3 regions of the Streptomyces sp. NPDC051563 genome follow, and region 1 is predicted to be linked to each of the others. Evidence: riboswitches for the same ligand, from Rfam matches in the RefSeq annotation. Region 1 holds a riboswitch; each other region holds the start of a gene.
What was found. Region 1 has a riboswitch for cobalamin ahead of ACIA8F_RS05735 (energy-coupling factor ABC transporter permease). Riboswitches for the same ligand answer to the same signal wherever they lie in the genome.
Positions count from the first base shown of each region.

Region 2: linked by a shared signal. The riboswitch ahead of metE (5-methyltetrahydropteroyltriglutamate--homocysteine S-methyltransferase) and the one ahead of ACIA8F_RS05735 (energy-coupling factor ABC transporter permease) in region 1 are both predicted to bind cobalamin.
Region 3: linked by a shared signal. The riboswitch ahead of ACIA8F_RS24775 (prenyltransferase/squalene oxidase repeat-containing protein) and the one ahead of ACIA8F_RS05735 (energy-coupling factor ABC transporter permease) in region 1 are both predicted to bind cobalamin.

Region 1 is NZ_JBITDL010000003.1:332,857-339,262, reverse strand. It holds gene ACIA8F_RS05765 (L-serine ammonia-lyase) at 1-168, shown strand, start outside; gene ACIA8F_RS05760 (hypothetical protein) at 453-767, shown strand; gene ACIA8F_RS05755 (SsgA family sporulation/cell division regulator) at 985-1,392, shown strand; gene ACIA8F_RS05750 (hypothetical protein) at 1,511-2,035, shown strand; gene ACIA8F_RS05745 (flavodoxin family protein) at 2,061-2,786, opposite strand; gene ACIA8F_RS05740 (methylglyoxal synthase) at 2,878-3,795, opposite strand; cobalamin riboswitch at 3,927-4,121, shown strand; gene ACIA8F_RS05735 (energy-coupling factor ABC transporter permease) at 4,150-4,845, shown strand; gene ACIA8F_RS05730 (energy-coupling factor ABC transporter substrate-binding protein) at 4,854-5,189, shown strand; gene cbiQ (cobalt ECF transporter T component CbiQ) at 5,194-5,943, shown strand; gene ACIA8F_RS05720 (energy-coupling factor ABC transporter ATP-binding protein) at 5,940-6,406, shown strand, end outside.
Region 2 is NZ_JBITDL010000021.1:86,652-93,057, forward strand. It holds gene metE (5-methyltetrahydropteroyltriglutamate--homocysteine S-methyltransferase) at 1-1,328, opposite strand, end outside; cobalamin riboswitch at 1,505-1,726, opposite strand; gene ACIA8F_RS25080 (DUF1269 domain-containing protein) at 1,955-2,446, shown strand; gene ACIA8F_RS25085 (SulP family inorganic anion transporter) at 2,574-4,301, shown strand; gene ACIA8F_RS25090 (hypothetical protein) at 4,350-4,781, shown strand; gene ACIA8F_RS25095 (hypothetical protein) at 4,772-5,263, shown strand; gene ACIA8F_RS25100 (hypothetical protein) at 5,905-6,279, shown strand; gene ACIA8F_RS25105 (GNAT family N-acetyltransferase) at 6,352-6,406, opposite strand, start outside.
Region 3 is NZ_JBITDL010000021.1:15,962-22,367, reverse strand. It holds gene ACIA8F_RS24785 (energy-coupling factor transporter transmembrane component T) at 1-482, opposite strand, end outside; gene ACIA8F_RS24780 (hypothetical protein) at 505-1,428, opposite strand; gene ACIA8F_RS24775 (prenyltransferase/squalene oxidase repeat-containing protein) at 1,425-4,208, opposite strand; cobalamin riboswitch at 4,318-4,456, opposite strand; cobalamin riboswitch at 4,583-4,657, shown strand; gene ACIA8F_RS24770 (hypothetical protein) at 4,797-6,209, shown strand; gene ACIA8F_RS24765 (DUF4430 domain-containing protein) at 6,285-6,406, opposite strand, start outside.

The sequences.
Region 1 (6,406 bases):
GCGGTCAAGGCCGTCACCGCGGCCAAGATGGCGATGCGCGGCGACGGCAGCCACAAGGTCTCCCTCGACAAGGTCATCAAGACCATGAAGGAGACGGGCGCCGACATGAAGGTGAAGTACAAGGAGACCGCCCGCGGCGGTCTCGCGGTCAACGTCATCGAGTGCTGACCCGGACCCGTACCGCCTGATGAAGGCCCCGACGCCCCGCGTCGGGGCCTTCGCCATGTCCCCCCTCAGTCAGGTGGGTTACGCCAGTAACTTCGTTCGAGATTGGGTGGTATATGAGGTTTGGCGGGAGGTTGATCACGCTTGAGAGGGAACAAGGCAGTCTGGGCTGGTTTCTTGATGATCACCTGCGCAAGGGTGGGGGCACGACGTCGCGTCCACACCCCCGGCGGTCGGCCAACCGCCTTGGACCACAGCCGTTTTGCTTATCTGGAGGACTTGAAATCATGGCAAGCACCCGCAGCATCCGCGTGATGGCGGCCGCCGCATCGCTCCCCCTCGCCTTCGCGCTCTTCTCGGGCGTGGCCCAGGCCGACAACGGGGCCGGTGCGGCCGGGACCGCGTCGAACGCGGCCCTCGCCGGCGTCCTCGGAAGCGGGGTCGGCGGCAGCAACGCCGGCAACTCCTCCACCGCCCAGCAGGTCGCCTCGGGCTTCGGCGCCTCCAACCAGAACAACGGCGCCCAGGCCAACGGTTCGGGCTTCACCGCGATCGGCCAGTCGAACGCGCACGAGTCCTTCATCTACAACCCGCTTCCGTAGCTCCGGCCGGGGCCCCCGCCCCGGTCGCACGCTTCCGCCGAGCCCCGCCCTCCCTCCGGAGGGCGGGGCTCGGCGCGTCGGGCCAAGTCGGGTCGAGAGGCCCGGCCGGACGGGACCTTCGGCCGGGGGAAGGCGGCCCCCGGGTGGGCTAGCTTGCCCGAGTGGGCATCTCGCGCGCGTGCGCCGGCGAGACCCACCCCGAGAGAGAGGCGCCCGCATGACCGGCACCGAACACCGCGTCCTCCCGCTCCGCCTGGAGGCCGCTCCCGAGCCCGTCCCGGTGCGGGGCGTCTTCGTGTACCGGACCGAGCGGCCCTACGAGATCTCCCTCGACTTCGAGGGGGCCGGCATGCACCTCGCCCACTGGGTCTTCTCCCGGGAACTGCTGCTCGACGGCCAGGTCTGCGCCACCGGCGAGGGCGACATCCAGGTGTGGCCCCGCTGGAAGGGCACCGAGCCGCGGGTCTTCCTCGCCTTCAGCAACGGCGAGCAGTCGTGCGTGGTGTCGGCCCGGGCCAAGGACGTCCAGGCGCTGTGCCGCCGGATGACCGAGCTGGTGCCGCGCGGCCAGGAGCACCGGCATTACGACCTCGACGCCGAGCTGAGCGCCCTGCTGCCCAGCTGAACCGGGCGCAGGCGGCGCACCGGGGGCAACCGTGCCCGTACCGGGTGCAACCACGCCCCGACCCGGCGCGTCTTCACGGGTGACACCGTTCCCCGTCTCTCGGAATCGAGGGGACGCCATGAACCGTCCACGCCGCCGGCAGGCCACCGCACTGGGGGTGGGCGCACTGCTCGCCGCCACCCTGGCCTTCGCCGCCCCGGCATCCGCCGCAACCACGACAGCCGCCACCAAGGCCAAGGCCACCCAGACTCCGCTCGTCGTCAATGCCCGCTACGGCGGCCACTGCACGTACGACCGGGTGGTCATCGACCTGCAGGGGTACGTACCCGGGGTCACCGTCACCCCCGTCCCGAACCTGGTCTACGACGGGTCCGGCAAGCCCGTCCCGCTGCCCGGCCGGTACTTCCTGGAAGTCCGCCTGCACCCCGCCGCCGGACACGACGACGCGGGCCACAACGTCTACCTCGGCCCCAAGCTCGTCAAGATCGACCTGCCCAAGCTCAAGGGGCTCGCCCTGACCGGCGACTACGAGGGGTACGTCACCTTCGGCGCCGCCTTCGACACCACGCCCGCCTACAGCTCCTTCACGCTGCACTCCCCGGAGCGCTTCGTCCTGGACATCGCGCACCCGAACACCTGCTGAGCCCCCGGCGGGAGCCGGGGCCCGGCTAGCGGTGCTCGGGATTCGGGAAGTCGAACCGGCAGCCCGCGTCCCACAGGGAGCGCTGGTTGCCGTGCGCCGGCATCCCGCCGGACCGCTTGAGCAGGGCCGCCAGGTGCATGAGGTTCCAGCTCATGAAGGCCGTGTTCCGGTTGGTGAAATCGTTCTCGGGGCCGCCGGATCCGGGGTCCAGGTACGAGGGCCCGGGTCCGGCCTCGCCGATCCATCCGGCGTCGGCCTGCGGCGGGATCGCGTAGCCGAGGTGCTGGAGGCTGTAGAGGACGTTCATGGCGCAGTGCTTGACGCCGTCCTCGTTGCCGGTGATCAGCGCCCCGCCCACGCGCCCGTAATAGGCGTACTGGCCCTGCTCGTTCAGGATCGAGGAGCAGGCGTAGAGCCGCTCGATGACCTGCTTCATCACCGAGCTGTTGTCCCCGAGCCAGATCGGGCCGCACAGCACGAGGATGTCGGCGTCCATGATCTGGCTGTAGAGCACCGGCCACTGGTCGCTCTCCCAGCCGTGCTCGGTCATGTCGGGCCAGACACCGGTGGCGATGTCGTGGTCGACGGCACGGATGAGCGAGGTCCGGACCCCGGCCGCCTCCATCACCGCACGGCTCTTGCCGATCAGGCCCTCGGTGTTGCTGGGCTCGGGGGACCGCTTGAGCGTGCAGTTGACGTACACGGCGGTCAGGTCGGAGTAGTCGAGGTCGCGCGCGGGATCGGTAGCCACCCGCCCAGCCTCACCGGCGACCGCCGTGGCCGCCACCGGGCCGCGCCCGTCCGGGCTCAGCCCGGCGTCGGAGCCGGCGCCCGGGTCGGGGTCACAGGGATTCGATCATCGCGTCCGCGCTCGCCGCGTTCAGGGCGAGGCGGACGTTGCCGAGCACCGCGAGCCGGATGAGGGCCCGTACGTCGTCCCCGTGCGGGTGCGAGGCCAGCGGGTCGAAGAAGAACACCAGCAGGTCGATCTGCCCCTGGGTGATGAGCGAACCGATCTGCTGGTCCCCGCCGAGCGGCCCGCTGCGCAGCGGGGCGACGTCCAGGCCGAGCCGCCGGTTGATCAGGGTGCCGGTGGTGCCGGTCCCGTAGAGCCGGTGGGGCTTGAGCTCGGCGGCCTTGCGATCCGTCCAGGCGAGCAGGTCGGCCTTGCGCGCGTCGTGGGCGACCAGGGCGATGCCGCGCGGGCGGTCGCTGCGGCCGCCCGCTCCGGTGAGCCAGCTCGGGTCGGCCAGCGGGTAGAGGTGCACGGCCGCGGCCCGCAGCTCCTCACGGCTGATGGAACCGTCGCCGTCGACGTCGACCCGGTCGAAGGAGAGCGCGTCGAGCGAGCCGTCGATGCCGGTCGCCCCGAAGAGGCGCTCGTACTCCGCGCGGTCGATGCGGCCGTCGCCGTCCCGGTCCAGGGCGTCGGCGAGGGCGTCGAGGGCCCGCAGGGTGGACTCGCGGAAGTAGCGGTCGCCGTCGAAGGCGTCGCGCGCGGCCGCCGCGACGAACTCCTGCTCGCTGATCCGGCCGCCCCGGTCGGTGTCCGATGCGGCCTGCAGCTGCGTCCACAGCTCGGAGTAGGCGTCGTGGAGGGCGGCCCTGCGGCGGGTGTCCCCGGGCTCGGTGAGCCATTCGGCGAGGCGGCCGGCGTAGGCGATGAGGTCCTCGCGGCCGAGATGCCCGTCCCCGTCCAGATCGTACGTGCGGAACAGCGCGGCGACGCGGGGCAGCCAGTCTTCGGCGGTCACGGACATGCAGAACTCCCTTTTCAGGTGGGGCTATTGAGGCCGATAGTAGCGGTGCGAACACGGTGCGTGATGCACAAGCGGAATCAGGTCACCGCATGGCGTGATTGGGGCGGGTTGTTACCGGTCCGCGCGGCCGACTAGGGTCAGCGGGCCTTGGTGTTCGGGAAACCGGTGGGAAACCGGTGCGGCCCTCGCCACTGTGATCGGGAAGTCCGGCTCCACTCCTGCGGGAAAGCCACTGGGCTGCGCGGGAGGTTCCGCGCTGCCCGGGAAGGCGGAGCATGGACGTCAACCCGTGAGCCAGGAGACCGGCCGGGGCGCGTTGTCCATCCACGAGGTGCTGGAGAGGTCTCCCTACTCATGCATATAGCCGAGGGGTTCCTGCCCCCTTTGCACGCGGTCGCCTGGGGCGCCGCGTCCGCCCCCTTCGTCGTCCACGGCGTCCGCGCGCTCACCCGCGAGGTGAAGGCCAACCCCGAGAGCACCCTGCTGCTCGGTGCGTCCGGGGCCTTCACCTTCGTCCTGTCCGCCCTGAAGATCCCCTCCGTGACGGGCAGTTGCTCGCACCCCACGGGCACCGGGCTCGGGGCGATCCTGTTCCGGCCGCCGATCATGGCGGTGCTCGGCACGATCACCCTGCTGTTCCAGGCCCTGCTGCTGGCACACGGCGGGCTCACCACCCTCGGCGCCAACGTCTTCTCGATGGCCATCGCCGGCCCGTGGGCGGGCTACGCCGTCTACCGGCTGCTGCGCAGGTCCGGGGCCCCGCTGATGGTGACCGTGTTCTTCGGCGCCTTCTTCGCCGACCTGGTCACCTACTGCGTCACCAGCGTGCAGCTCGCCCTGGCCTTCCCGGACCCGGCCTCCGGATTCCTGGGCTCCCTCGCGAAGTTCGGGGGGATCTTCGCGGTCACCCAGATCCCGCTGGCCGTGAGCGAGGGGCTGCTGACCGTCCTCGTGATGCGGCTGCTGATGGCGTCGAGCAAGTCGGACCTGGTCCGGCTGGGTGTCGCGAAGCTGACGGCCGCCCGTACCGGAGAGAAGGCGGCGGCCTGATGAGCAAGATGTCCAGGAACGCGAAGATCAACACCCTGCTGCTGCTCCTGGTGGCGGCGCTGGCCGTCCTCCCGGTCGCACTGGGGATGGGCGACCACAAGGAGGAGCCCTTCGCCGGCGCCGACGCGCAGGCCGAGACGGCGATCACCGAGCTGAAGCCCGACTACGAGCCCTGGTTCTCCCCGCTGTACGAGCCCCCGTCGGGCGAGATCGAGTCCGCACTGTTCGCCCTGCAGGCGGCGCTGGGCGCGGGCGTCCTCGCGTACTACTTCGGCGTCCGCAAGGGCCGCCGCCAGGGCGCGGCCGCCGCCGCGGCCGCTCCCGCCGCCGCCCCGGAGGCGTAGCCGGGTGCTGCCGATCGACGTTGCCGCGCACAGCAGCCGCTGGCGCGGCCGGCACCCGCTGGAGAAGGCCCTGCTCGGGATCGGGCTGACGGTCACCGCCGTGTGCCTGCCGCCCTGGCCGGGCGGCCCGCTGGTGGCCGCCGCCACCCTCGCCGTGCTGCTCGGCCCGGCCGGGGTGGCCGGCCGGCAGCTCTGGCGGGCCTTCCGGATCCCGCTCGGCTTCTGCTTCACCGGGGCGCTGCCCCTGCTGTTCGCGGTGGGCGGCCCGGCGGGGCCGGTGTCCCTGGCCCCCGACGGCCCCCGGCTCGCCGCCGAACTGCTGCTGCGCACCTCGGCGGCCTCGCTCGGGCTGCTGCTGTTCGCCTTCACCACCCCGGTCTCCGACGTCCTGCCCCGGCTGGTCCGGGCCGGGGTGCCGGCCCCCGTGGTGGACGTGGCCCTGGTCATGTACCGGATCGGCTTCCTGCTGCTCGATTCCATGGCCCAGGTCCGCCGGGCCCAGGCGGCCCGGCTCGGGCACACCGGCCGGGCAGCGGTGTGGCGTTCCCTGGCCGGGCTCGCCGCCACCTCCTTCGTACGGGCCTTCGACCGCGCGGCCAAGCTCCAGGCGGGTCTGGCCGGCCGCGGCTACGACGGCGCGCTGCGGGTCCTCGTACCGGAGGCTTCCCTGTCGTGGCGCTTCCTGGCGGCCACCGCCGGCCTGCTGGCGGCCCTGATCACCCTGACCCTCACCCTGAAGGGGCTCGCCCTGTGAACCCGGTAGTGGAACTGTCCGGCGCGGCCTACGCCTACGAGGACGGCCCCGCGGTCCTGACCGGCGTCGACTTCGCCATCGCGCCGGGCCGGGCGCTGGCCCTGCTCGGCCGCAACGGCAGCGGCAAGACCACGCTGATGCGGCTGCTGAGCGGCGGCCTGCGGCCCGGCGCGGGATCGCTGCGGCTGGACGGCACGGAGGTCTCGTACGACCGGGCCGGCCTGACCCGGCTGCGCACGTCCGTCCAGCTGGTGGTGCAGGACCCCGACGACCAGCTGTTCGCGGCCTCGGTCGAGCAGGACGTGTCCTTCGGCCCGATGAACCTGGGGCTCCCCGCCCCGGAGGTCCGCGTCCGCGTGGACTCGGCCCTCGCCGCCCTGGACATCACCCGGCTCCGGGACCGCCCCACCCACCTGCTCTCCTACGGGCAGCGCAAGCGCGCGGCGATCGCGGGGGCGGTGGC
Region 2 (6,406 bases), on a different contig from region 1:
GAGAGGTGGGTGCGCTGGGCGGCGGCCCGTTCAGCGTAGGGCTGGGCGCGGCGGCCGTCGGCCTCGGTGATCGCGGCGGTGCGGGCGCGGACGGCCGGGTCGTGGGTGATCCGGGAGGCGGTGCGGGAGGCCAGGTCGGCCCGGTTCGCGGCGAGTTCGGCCGCGATCGCGTCGGTTCCCCGGGCCAGTCCGCGGGCCAGCGTGCTGATCTCGGTGGTCTTCTGGCGGGCGAAGGCGAGCCAGCGCCGGATCTGCGGATCGATGTCCCGCTCGGCGTCGGCGTCGATCGGGACGTGCAGCAGGGAGCAGGAGGCGGCCACGTCGACCCGGTCCGCGAGGCCGAGCAGGGTGCCGAGCGTGGTCAGCGACTTCTGGTAGTCGTTGATCCAGATGTTGCGGCCGTTGACCACGCCCGCGACCAGGCGCTTGCCGGGGATTCCGCCGACGGCGGCGAGGTCGTCGAGGTTGGCGGCGGCCCGGTCGGTGAAGTCGAGGGCGAGTCCCTCCACAGGGGCCTTGGCGAGGACGGGCAGGGCCTCGCCGAGCCGGTCGAAGTAGGAGGCGACGAGCAGCTTGGGGCGGTCGGTGAGGCCGCCGAGCTCGCGGTAGGCGCGGGCCGCCGCGTTCAGTTCGGCCGGGGTGCGATCCTGGACCAGGGCCGGTTCGTCGAGCTGGACCCAGGCGGCGCCCGCCGCGCGCAGTTCCGCGAGGACCCGGGCGTAGACGGGCAGCAGCCGGTCGAGCAGGGCGAGCGGCTCGAAGCCGGCGGCCGTGCCGGGTGCGGGCTTGGCGAGGAGGAGGTAGGTCACCGGTCCGACCAGGACCGGGCGGGCCGTGTGGCCGAGGGCCAGGGCCTCCTTCAACTGCGCGACCTGCCGGGCGGGTTCGGCGGTGAAGACGGTGTCGGGGCCGAGTTCGGGGACCAGGTAGTGGTAGTTGGTGTCGAACCACTTGGTCATTTCGAGGGGGGCCACGTCCTGGGTGCCGCGCGCCATCGCGAAGTAGCCGTCCAGGGCGTCCGCCGCGACGGCGGAGCGGTGGCGGTCGGGGATCGCGCCGACCATGACGGTGGTGTCGAGGACGTGGTCGTAGTACGAGAAATCGCCGGTCGGGACCTCGGTGATGCCGGCCCCGGCGAGCTGGGCCCAGTGGGTCCGGCGCAGGTCGCGGGCGGTGTCCCGGAGGGCTTCGGCGCTGACGCGGCCCTTCCAGTAGCCCTCGATCGCCTTCTTCAGTTCGCGGTTCTGTCCCTGGCGGGGGTGGCCGTACACGGTGGCCCGTACGGGTGCGGCTGCGGACCCGGGTGCGGCTGCGGACTCGGTGGTCACGGAACTCTCCTTCGCGAGCGTGTCTCCATGAACCCGGTGACGGGCCGCGGAGGCGAAGGGTGCCGCAGCGGGCGGCCCGCCCGCCGGGGTCGCGTACGCATGGGTACGCGACGGCAGGAGCCGCCCGAGGTGCACGCCGACCCGCCCACGAGGTCACCGGGAAACCGTGCGCGGTCGATCGCGCACGGGCAACGGGCAGGTCTTCGGACTCGCGGGCTCGCGGACCAGAGGTCCGCACCTACTGGCCGTCGCTTCCCAGGACCGGTTCCGGTCCCAGTGCGTATGACGGCGGTCGTTCCCGCTCACCGCTGCGGGGCAGTCCCGGATTCCCACCGGGTTCCCTCTTACGACGCATCCCGCCTGGCGGACGGGGGCGAACCAGCTGCGAGGCCCACAGTAGGGCGGGCGCCCGGGGAACGGGCACGGCTTCCCACATGTCGGACGGTGAAATGGGACACGCGCGGACCTTCGCCGCCCGCCCGGACGGCCGAGTACGGCCGAACGGGCGAATGACGCTGACGGGTCGACACATGACAAAGAGTCACGATTATGCTAATTGTGGTCAATTGTCTGATTGTGGGTTGTACTGGACGACAGGCAACACCGTCCAGGAACTGGAGCGTTACGTGGCATCCACCACTCTCACCGTCTGGAAGTTCGCCACTCCCGAGGGGGCGCAGCAGGCGGAGTCCGCGCTGCTCGCCCTGCAGAAGGAGCAGCTGATACAGGTGCACGACGCGGCGGTCGTCACCTGGCGCGAGGACGCCAAGAAGCCGAGGACCCAGCAGCTGAACAGCCTCACGGGAGCCGGCGCCCTCTCCGGCACCTTCTGGGGGATGCTCTTCGGTCTCCTGTTCTTCGTGCCGCTGCTCGGCGCCGCCGTGGGCGCGGCGGCCGGAGCCATCGGCGGATCCCTCTCCGACGTCGGCATCGACGACCAGTTCATCGACGAGGTGAAGTCCGAGGTGAAGCCCGGCACTTCCGCCCTGTTCCTGCTCTCCTCCGACGCGGTGGTCGAGCGGGTGCGCAGCGCCTTCCCCGGCGGACGGGCGCAGCTGATCCGTTCCAACCTCTCCGGCGCGCAGGAGCAGCAGCTCCGCGAGGTCTTCGCGGCCTGAGGCCCCGCGCCCCGAACCGACGCCGCGGCCCGGGGCCGGGGGGGTACTCCCCCCGGCCCCGGGCCGCGGCAGTGCGACCCCCGCCTCCGTGCGGAGGGCCCCCCGAGCCGAGGAAAGGACCCGCGCGGTGAGCGTTCCGCGGACGGCAGGACCCGACGACGAGGCGGCCGCGACGGGCCTCGTACCCCCCTGGCTGCGCCGCTACCGCGGCCGTTGGCTGCGGGGCGACACGCTGGGGGCCCTCACCGCGTGGGCGCTGATCGTGCCGGAGTGCGTGGCCTACGCGCAGATCGCCGGGGTCCCCCCGCAGAACGCGTTCTACGCGGCCCCGGTGGCCCTCCTCGTGTACGCGCTGCTGGGCCGTTCCCATTTCCTGCTCATCGGAGCCACCTCGGCGGCGGCCGTCCTGTCGGCCGCCACCGTCTCGGCCGTCAGCCCCTCCCCGCAGGACGCCGTCGGACTGTCGGCCGCCCTCGCGGTGATCGTCGGCGCGGTGCTGCTGGCGGCCGGGCTGGCCCGGCTCGGGTTCCTCACCAACTTCCTCGCCGAACCGGCCCTGGTCGGCTTCCTGTTCGGCATGGCGCTGACCATCGTCGTCCGGCAGGCCGCGAAGCTCGTCGGCGTGCCGGGCGGTGACGGCAGCTTCTTCGAGCGGCTGTGGACCGTCCTGTCCGGAGCCCCCCACTGGTCCCTGGTGACCCTGGCCGTCGGGGCGGGCGCGCTCGCCCTGCTGTTCCTGCTGGAGCGCTTCGTACCGCGCCTGCCCGCCTCCCTGATCGTCCTGGTGGCGGCCCTGCTCCTGTCGGCGGCCCTCGACCTGGAGCGCCACGGCGTCGAGACCGTCGGGCACATCCCCTCGGCCGTGCCGGTCCCCCACCTGCCGGGGATCCCGGCCGCCGACTGGATCGCACTGTCCGGCGGCGCCCTGGGCGTGGCCCTGGTGGTCTTCGCCGAGGCCTTCAGCATCGCCAACCGCTTCGCCCGGGAGCACGGCCAAGAGGTGGACGCCGACCGGGAGATGGCCGCCGTCGGCCTCAGCAACATCGCCGTCGGGTTCTTCCGCGGCTTCGTCGTCTCCGGCAGCGCCTCCCGCAGCGCGGCCGCGGCCGGAGCGGGCGGCCGGACCCCGATGGTCTCGCTCATCGCGGCCGGGCTGATCCTGCTGACCGGCGCCTTCCTCACCCCGCTGTTCACGGACCTGCCCGAGCCGGTGCTCGGCGCCATCGTCATCTTCGCCGTACGCGGCTTCCTGCGGGTCGGCGAGCTGCGCCGGTACTTCCGCCTGGACCGGCCCAGCCTGTGGGTGGCGCTCACCTCCCTGTTCGGCGTGCTCCTCTTCGACCTGCTGCCCGGACTGCTGCTCGCCGTCGCGCTCTCCCTCGCACTGTTCGTCTCCGCCGCGAGCCGGCGCAACGTCGCCGTCCTCGGCCGGCTGCCCGGGAGCCGGCTGTACGGGGACACGGCAGGCCACGCGGACGCCGCCGTCGACCCGGCCGTCCTGGTCGTGCGCCCCGACGGCAGCCTCTTCTTCGGCAACGTGAACCGGGTACGGCTGGCCGTACTGGAGCAGCTGCGGACGGCCCCGGTGGCGCCCCGGGCCGTCGTGCTGGACCTGACCGCCTGTTACCAGCTCGGCGTTCCCGTCCTGGACACCCTCGAGGAACTCCGCGAGGAACTCGACGGACGGGGCCTCGCCCTGCACCTGGCCCGGCTGCGCTCTCCGGCCGCCGCGGAGCTGGCCCGCCACCCGCTCGGCGATCACCTGGGTGCGCGCGGGGTGCACCGCACCGTCGACGAGGCCGTGGCGGCGGCGGAAGCCGGGCAGCCCGAACTCCCCCCGGATGCAGCCCATTAGTTTGTGTGTCAGGTTTTATCCAGAAGTTCCGAAATGGGAAGGATTTCCATGAAACGTCTCCCGATCGCGGCGGCCCTGGGCGCGGCCGCGGCCCTGCTCCTCACCGGCTGCTCCTCGGACGACCCGAGCCCCAAGGCACAGGCGACCCAGGCCGCCTCGGAGCTCTGCACCGGCCTCTCCACCCTGAAGGCGGACCAGGCCAAACTGGCGGCGCTGGACCCGGCTTCCGCGACGAAGGACCAGATCAAGGACGCCGTCGACGCGGTCCAGACGGACTGGGACAACGTCTCCTCCTCCCTGAAGGACCTGGAATCCGCGAAGAGGTCGGCGGTGGGATCCGCCGTCGGCGACCTCAAGTCCGGCTTCGGGAAGCTGCCGGGCGACACCACGGGGTCCGCGGCCCTGACCCAGCTGAAGCCCCAGATCCAGAAGTTCGACGAGACCCTCGTCGCGGCCTCGGCGGGCGTCACATGCCCCTGACCCCCAAGAGGATCCGCGGCGCCTGCGGCGCCCTGCTCGCAGCGGCGGTACTCACCACGACGGCCGGCTGCTCCGACTCCGACGGCGACGTCTCGACCGGGGTGTCCAAGGCCGCCTCGGCCGCCGCCTCGGTCCAGTCGCAGGCCGCCGACGCGGTCGACTCCGCCACGGCTGCCGCGAAGAAGAAGCTGGACGAGGTCAAGGACGGGGTCGACGCCAAGGACGCGGTGACGCTCGGCAGCGTCTCCACCGACGGGGACGGCCTGTCGGCCGTGCCGGTCACGGCCCGCAACACCGACGGGTCGACGAAGTCCTTCGCCGTCCAGGTCGACTACAAGGACGCCTCCGGCAATCCGCTGGACACCGTGGTGGTCACCGTCTCCGACGTGCCCGCCGGCCAGTCCAAGGACGCGACCGCGCGCAGCACCCACAAGCTCTCGGGCGAGGTCCGCGCCACCGTCGGCACCGCGCTCCGGTACTGACCCCCACCCTCCGCCCGGTACTGACCCCCACCCCCCGCACGCCCCGCCCGGCCCCCGCGACACCCCGGATACCGACCCGGGCGCGGCGGGCCGGGCGGGGCGCTGCGCCGTACGGGGCGGCGGCCGCGGCCCACCCGGCCCGTGCCACCGCCGGGACCTTCGGCCCTGCCCGTGGGACCAAGGGCCCGCATTGTGCCCCTGAGCTGCTGCTAGCGTTGAGGTGTCGCCGCCCGTGAGTGCACTGCGCTCGCCCATCCGATGGCCGATGGCCGCGACCGCGTATGACATACGCCCTGCCGAGAGGAGGCGATCGCCCCATGGATCACAGTCCGAGTCCACTGACCAGCCGCGTCGCCTCGACCTCCGCCGCGCTCTGAGCCGCACCTCCGCGTAGCCAGAGCTCCCTCTCCACCCCCCGGCGGTCCGCCGGCGCTCCGCGTCCGCCCGTCATCACACCTTTCCCAGGCCCGTCGCGGCCGCCCCCTGCCCTGCCCTTCCGGCGGGCTCGTCCGGCATGCTCCGGGCTCCTCCACCCCTCCCTTTCCGGGGCGTCCACAGGCCGCTCCGTCCGGTCCGCGCGACGTCTCGCGCTCCGGCACACCCTTTTCCCTTTTCCCCTTTCCACAGAAGGAAGCACTGTCATGACCATCAACACCCACGCCATCACCACCACGACCGCCGCAGCGAGCGCCGCCGCGTCCGCCGAAGAGCAGGCCCAGACCCTGGCCGTCCTGCACGAGATCCGCGACGAACTGCGCGACTTCAACCGGGACATGGACCGCCTGAACGCCCTGACCGAGGACCAGGTCAAGTCCACCGTGGAGAACCGCAAGCTGACGGCGCTGACCCTCATGTTCGTCATTCCGTCCACCTTCGCCGCGATCCCGGGCGCCAACTTCGAGCACCTCAACGAGTACGGCTTCGACAACTTCTTCGCCCTGCCGGTCCTCCTCGGCACCGTCCTCGCCGCCTCGCTGGGCACCTTCGTCTTCGTCAAGAAGAAGGGCTGGCTCTAGGAGCAGCCCAGCTGTGAACGTGCCGACGGGCCGGACCGGTTGATGCCCGGCCCGGCCCGTCGTTGGCTCGTCCTACAGGTCGAGCTGGTACTGCACCGTCGTGTGCGTGGGCACGTAGCCGAGGCTG
Region 3 (6,406 bases), on a different contig from region 1:
TTGGCGAGGGTGTTGGCGGCGCCGATGCAGCACAGCATGCAGGCGAGCCGCAGTCCGTCGGTGGCGGCGGAGAGCAGGGCCTCCAGCGAGACGGGGCCGCCGAGCCGGATCCCCGCGTACCAGTCGGGTGTGGGGATGTGCGGCAGGGAGAAGAGGAAGTGGTCGCGGGGGGTGATGCCGGTGGCGAAGACGGCACGGAAGAGCACCCGGATCGCGACCACGGTGAGGGCCAGATACAGGTAGTAGGCGAACCCGCGGGCCCAGGGGGCCTCGGTGCGCCGCATGGTGACGACGTAGCCGAGGACGGCGAGGACGAGGAACAGCAGCAGCGGGTTGTTGGTGCGGCTGACGGCGGTGGCCAGGGCGAGGGCCCAGATCCACCAGGCGACCGGATGCAGGGTGCGGGGCAGCCGCCGGCCGCCCGTGTCCGGCCCGACGGCGGATACGGGCGGCACGGGCGGCTTGGCCGCGGCCGCGGCCACGGGGAGGGTGCGGGACACGCGGCTACTCCGTACCGCGGCGGCGGCGCCGGGCCGTGTACGCGGCGGCGCCACCGATCAGGAGCACCAGGGCCCCGGTGGCGACGGCGGGCAGGTACGAGCCCGCGTCGTGGGCGGCGTCGGCGGCGGGGGCCGCCTCGACGACCCGGGGACCGGGCGCGGACGCGGCGGCCGCGGGCGCGCTCGACGAGGCCGAGGGGGAAGGAGCCGGGGAGGCGCTCTCGGAGGGGCTCGGCGAGGCCGACGGGCTCTGCGGAGCGGTGGACCCGGGCGCCGCCGCCGGCCCGGGCGCGGCCGGATGCTCCGGCGCGGGGCCCGTGTCGACGTCCGGCGGCGGAGGCGCCGCGGTGCGGGTGTCCTTGGGCGCGGGTCCGCCGGTGGGCGCGGTGTTCTTGGCCCGCACCTGGTCGGGGGTGACGGTGGGCTTGCCCTCGGTGCCCTCGATGTCGGTGCCGCCGAAGATCCACAGGTCCACGCTGCCCGGCTCGGGCTTGTAGAGCATGGCGCCGAGCTGGCTGTACTCCCAGGTGGTGCGGCCCGGGTCGGCGTGCCAGTACGACCAGTAGGCGGAGGCGGGAGGCGTCAGTACGCAGTCGTCCTGCTGCGGGGTGGGGAACTGCTTGCCGCCCTGGAAGCCGCTGTAGCCGATGCGGCAGATGAAGGCGGGGCCGTCGTGGCCGGTGCCGGTGGTGGCCCAGCCGCCCTGGTTGAGGAGCTCGTAGCCGGTGGTGGGGGTGGAGCCGCAGGAGCGGTAGACCGGCCCGCCCCAGCGGCTGAAGTCCACGGCGAGGACGGCCCCGGAGGACGTGGTGCACTGCCCGATGGGCAGCGGGGCCGCCCCTGCCGGGGCCGCGGTGGCGGCGAGGGCCGCCACCGTCAGCCCGAGCGCGGCGGCCGTACGGGACAGGGCCCGCAGGACGCGGGTCACGCCTCGCCCCCGGTGGCCGCGCGGCGGCGCTTCGCGGCGCGGGTCAGGCCCCAGCCGCCGAGGGTCAGCAGCAGGGCCGCCGCACCGAGCCCGCCGGCCTGGACGCCGGTGGAGGCGAGGCCCCCGCCGTTCGCGCCGGAGCCCGAGCCGCCCCCGCTCTCACCCGGGGTCACGATGACGGGCGAGGAGGGGGAGGAGGAGGGCCGCACCGAGGTGCCGGGTTCGGGCTGCGGGCCGGTGCCGCTCAGGTCGCGGGTCAGCAGGCCGAAGGAGATGCCGGTGGCGCCGCCGACGGCCTGCGCGGAGGCCCGGACGTCGGAACCGGGCTGGCCGCCCTTGGCGATGGTGAAGCCGCCGTCGCCGTTCTGCTGCGAGGCGAGGAACTTACGGGCCTTGGCGATGCGGTCCGCGTACTTCGTGCCGTCCAGGGACATCCCCTGCACCGCGAGGGCCGCGGAGTTCACGGAGTTCCCGGATGCGCCGGGGAAACCGCCGTCGTCCTTCTGCTGGGCGGCCAGCCAGGCGACGGCCCGGTCGACGGCCTGCTGCGAGGCCGCGTCGGGGAGCAGATCGAGGGCCATGGCCGCCATCGCGGTGGAGTCCACCTCGGCCCCGCTGGCCTCGCCGATCAGGCTGGGCCAGGCACCCGAGGGCTCCTGGAGGCTCTTGAGGTAGGCGATCGGTTCGGCGGCGGCGGCCGTCTCGCCGGCCCGGACCTGGGCGATGACGCCGAGGGACTGGGAGAAGACGGAGGTGGCGTAGGCGTAGTTGCCCTTCGCCGCGCACTGCTTGGGCGTGTCGTTCTTCGCCGCGCAGATGCCCTTGGCGAGCGCGGCCAGCAGGTCCTGGCCGCCGAAGTCGCGGGGGTCGCGGCCCACGGCTTCGGCGAGGAGGGCGGTCTTGCCGAGGGAGCCGCCACCGGCGTACTTGGTGCCGATCAGCGTCCAGTCGTTGATCGTGCGTCCCTTGCCGTCCTTGCCGCTCTTGTCGAGGAAGTCGACGATGCCCCGCAGCGCGGAGTCGTCGCGGCCGGTGGCCGCGAGCGCGTAGGCGCCGTCGATGGTCAGTCCGTAGTCGGCGAAGCCGGTGCCCGGGCCGCTCTCGTAGTAGCGGCCCTGGATCAGACGGCTGTGGTCGGCGAGGTACGCGGAGCCCTTCCTCAGATCCGGCCCGTCACCGGCGGGAGGGGTGACGGGCGGGGTCACCGGGGGAGTGACCGGCGGGGTGGTCGGCGGGGTGGTCTTCTTCGCGGTCAGCGCGACCAGGTCGGTCCTGGCGCCCGCAACGGCGGCCGGGGCGGTCGCGAACAGCCGTGATTCGGTGTCGTCCTCCTCGAAGCCGAAACCGGCCCCCGGGAACTGGTGCCGGGAGAGCCAGGAGACGCCCGCGTCCGCGAACGCCTCGTCGCCGAGGGCGCGCAGGGCCTGGGCGGCCCAGGCGGTGGAGGCCGGGCTGCCGGTCGTCAGGTACCCGGCGGAGGGCCAAGCACCGGTCGCCAGCTGGGACTTCTTGAGCCAGCCGCGGGCCTTCCGCACCGCGGCGTCGTGACCGCCGGCCCGCTTGAGGGCCAGCGTGATCAGCCCGGTGGAGTTCGCGTCGCTGTCGCACCATTCGCCGGAGCGGATGAGGATGGAGGTGAAGCCGCCGTCCTCGCACTGGAGCCCGGTCAGCCGGTTCACGGCGTCGGCCGGCGGTGTCACCCCTCCGTTCAGCAGGGCGATGACGGCCATGGCCTGGGCCTCGGACTGGCCGGTGGTGCGGAAGTCCCCCTTGGTCAGGCAGCCTTCGACGTTCTCGCCGTCACCGATGTCGCGCGGGCAGACGTACGTCAGGAGGTCGCCGAGCAGATCGTGACCGCCGAAGGCGCGGGGGTCCTTGCCGGTGGCCTCGGCGACGAGCGCGAGACGGGCGGCCGCGGTGGCGTCGGGGATCTTGTCCTTGCCGGCCGGGTAGGCGTACGCATCGGTCTGCGCGGGCGCGGCGAGGAAGTCCGCGACCTTCTTGGCCGCCGGGCCGTCCGGGTCGCCGGCCTTCAGGGCGAACACGGCCTCGGTGGTGAGGAAATGGTTCGGGGCGGTGGCGCCCTCGTCGACGACGCGCTCCCCGTCCGTCAGCTTCCCGGTGACCCAGCGGGTGGCCGCGGCGACGTCGACCGACCCCGCGGGCACGGTGGGCGGGGCCGTCGGCACGGTCGGATCGGGGGTGGAACCTCCCCCGGCGCGCACGTCGTCCGGGGAGAAGCCGGGCTTGCCCGAGGTGCCGCCGACGTCGGTGCCGCCGTAGACCCAGGCGTCCACATCACCGGGCTTCGGGGTGCGGGCCAGGGCGCCGAGCGAGCTGTAGGTCCAGCTCTTCTGGCCGGGCGAGGCGGTCCAGTACGACCAGTACGCGGTGGCCTGCGGGGTGAGGACGCAGTCCTCCTTGGCCGGAGTGGGGTACTGCGTACCGGAGTCGAAGGCGCCGTTGCCTATCCGGCAGATGAATCCGTCACCGTCGTGGACGGTGCCCTCGGTGGTGAAGCCGCCGGTGTGCAGCAGTTCGTAGCCGGTGGTGGGGGTGGTGTCGCAGCCGCGCTCGACCTTGCCGCCGAAGGGGCCGAAGTCCACGGCGACGACGGCGCCGGTGGTGGCCGTGCACTGCTCGATCGGATCGGCGCTCGCGGAGCCGGGAACCGTGAGGAAGGCCACTCCCGCACCGAGCGTCAGGAAGGACGCGGTCACGAGGGAGAAGAACCGCCGTCTCGTCCCCGCATGCCGTTGCGCCTGCTGTTCGGTCCCCACCGCGGCCCTCGTCTCTGCCGGGCGGCTGCGTACGTGGCGATGCGCCCCCGCAGGGCTCACTGGCCATGGGGAGGCTGCGACGACCACACCGCAGTCCGCGACGGCGTTCTTCGTACTGTGACCCAGCCCCAGGCATTCCGGCTCACCCGGGACGCCCCGGGCCTACGGTTGCGGGTCAGCGCCGGAATTCGACCGGCTTCCCCTGGTACTGAGCAGTTATCAGCCGGAGTGCAACACGGATGCCGGTGACGCGTCAAGGTGGCATGAGTCTCACGGGGCGCTCCCCCGGGCACGGCGCGGGTCCGGCACCCGCCCGCCCTCCGGGTGGCTGGCGGACCCTTGATCACTCCGGTAGCGTCCTGGGCTGCCACGTGGGGGAATCCGGTGCGAAGCCGGAGCTGACGCGCAGCGGTGTGGGACGGCGGGGGCCGTTCCGAGCCCGAATGCCCAGGCGGCGACGTACTACAGGAAGCCGTACCACGCGTTCCGGACGGCGGCCCTCCGACCATGCCCCGGCCGTGCTCGTGCGCGGTGACGTGCGGGCGTGCTCCGGCGGTGGCCGGCGTTCGCCGATTCCAGGAGCAGGCCATGTCCCGTCCCCGTACCTTCCGCCGCCTCGCGCTCGCGGTGCCCGCCGCGCTCGGCGCCCTCGTCCTCACCGCACTGCCCGCCTTCGCCACCTCCAGCCCGGCGCAGATCGCGACGTCGAAGACCAACGGCGTCGCCTACCTCAAGTCGCTCCAGGCCGCGGACGGTTCGTACGCCGGGTCCGGACTGTCCAACGAGTGGGCGTTCAGCGCCTTCGCCGCCGCCGGTACGGCCGTCGCCGACGTCTACCCGGGCGGCGACACCACGAAGAACGCCCGCACCGTCTACCGCAACCTGCTCTCCACGGCGGGCTGGCCGCAGGCCTCCCCGGTGGTCACCGACTACGAGCGCGGCACCCTGAACGCGTACGCGGCAGGCATCGACCCGGCCCGCGTCTCGGCCTCGCGCAACCTCGTCGCGAACATCTACTCCTTCTGGCAGACGGCCGAGGCGGGCTACTTCAGCCCGTCCGGAAACTTCAACGGCACGGTCTTCGCGGCCCTTTCACTGCGCGGCGCGAAGACCCAGGGCGGCGCCCACCGCATCCCGCAGGCGCTCACCGACTCCATGGTGACCCGGATCCGCGCCAACCAGCACGTGGACGGCGGCTGGACCTACAACAAGGCCGAGGGCAACCCCACCGTCCTCAACTCCGCGGGCGACGTGGACATGACGGGCGCGGCGATGGCGGCCCTGTGCGTCTCCGGCGTCCTCAACACGGACGCGGACGTCGTGCAGGCCAAGAACTTCCTCAAGGGCAAGCTCGTCGCCACCACCGGTGCCTTCAACTCCCTGTACGGAGTCAACACCAGCTCCAACGGCTGGGGGGTGGCGGGCCTGAACGCCTGCGGCATCGACCCGCAGACCGGTGACTTCCTCACCGCCAACGGCAAGACCCCGATCGACTTCCTGATCGCCAACCAGTACAACCCGGCGGGCGGATTCAAGTACAAGCCCGCCGACACCTCGGCCTCCGCCTACGCCTCCATCGACGCACTGCGCGCCGTCGTCGGCGGCGGATTCACCACCGCCCCGCCGGTCCCCGTCACCCCGGGTGCCCCGCAGTGGGTCGCCCAGTCGGGCTTCACCGCCGGCACCGCCACCAAGCTGGCCCTGACCGTCGACGACGGCGCCGGCGGCCTCAAGGTCTGCTCGGTGGCCTTCACCCCGACCGGTACGACCGCCACCCTCGGCGACGTGCTGAACGCCGCCACCACGAGTGCCACCCCGTCGGGCTGCGTCACTAGCGTCACCCCGTCCTCCGGTACCGGCACGATCACCAACGTCAACGGCAAGGCCAACAGCGGCTCCGACATCTGGAAGGTCAGCGTCGACGGCTCGGCCTTCGCCGGAGCCGCCCGCAACAAGGTGATCAACGTGGGCGACACGATCGCCCTGCGCTGGGGCGCCTGATCCCCACGGGTGCTGACCCCGGCTCACCGGGGTCAGCACCCGTCCCGGGCCGGAGGCGGCACCCGCCACCGCCGGCTAGAAGGAGGTCCAGGTATAGGCGACCTCGTCGCCGGCCTTCAGCTTGAACTGGCAGCCACCGACCGGGGTCGGCGTGCCGTTGACGGAGATGCTCCAGTAGGCGGCGCCGCCGCCGCTGA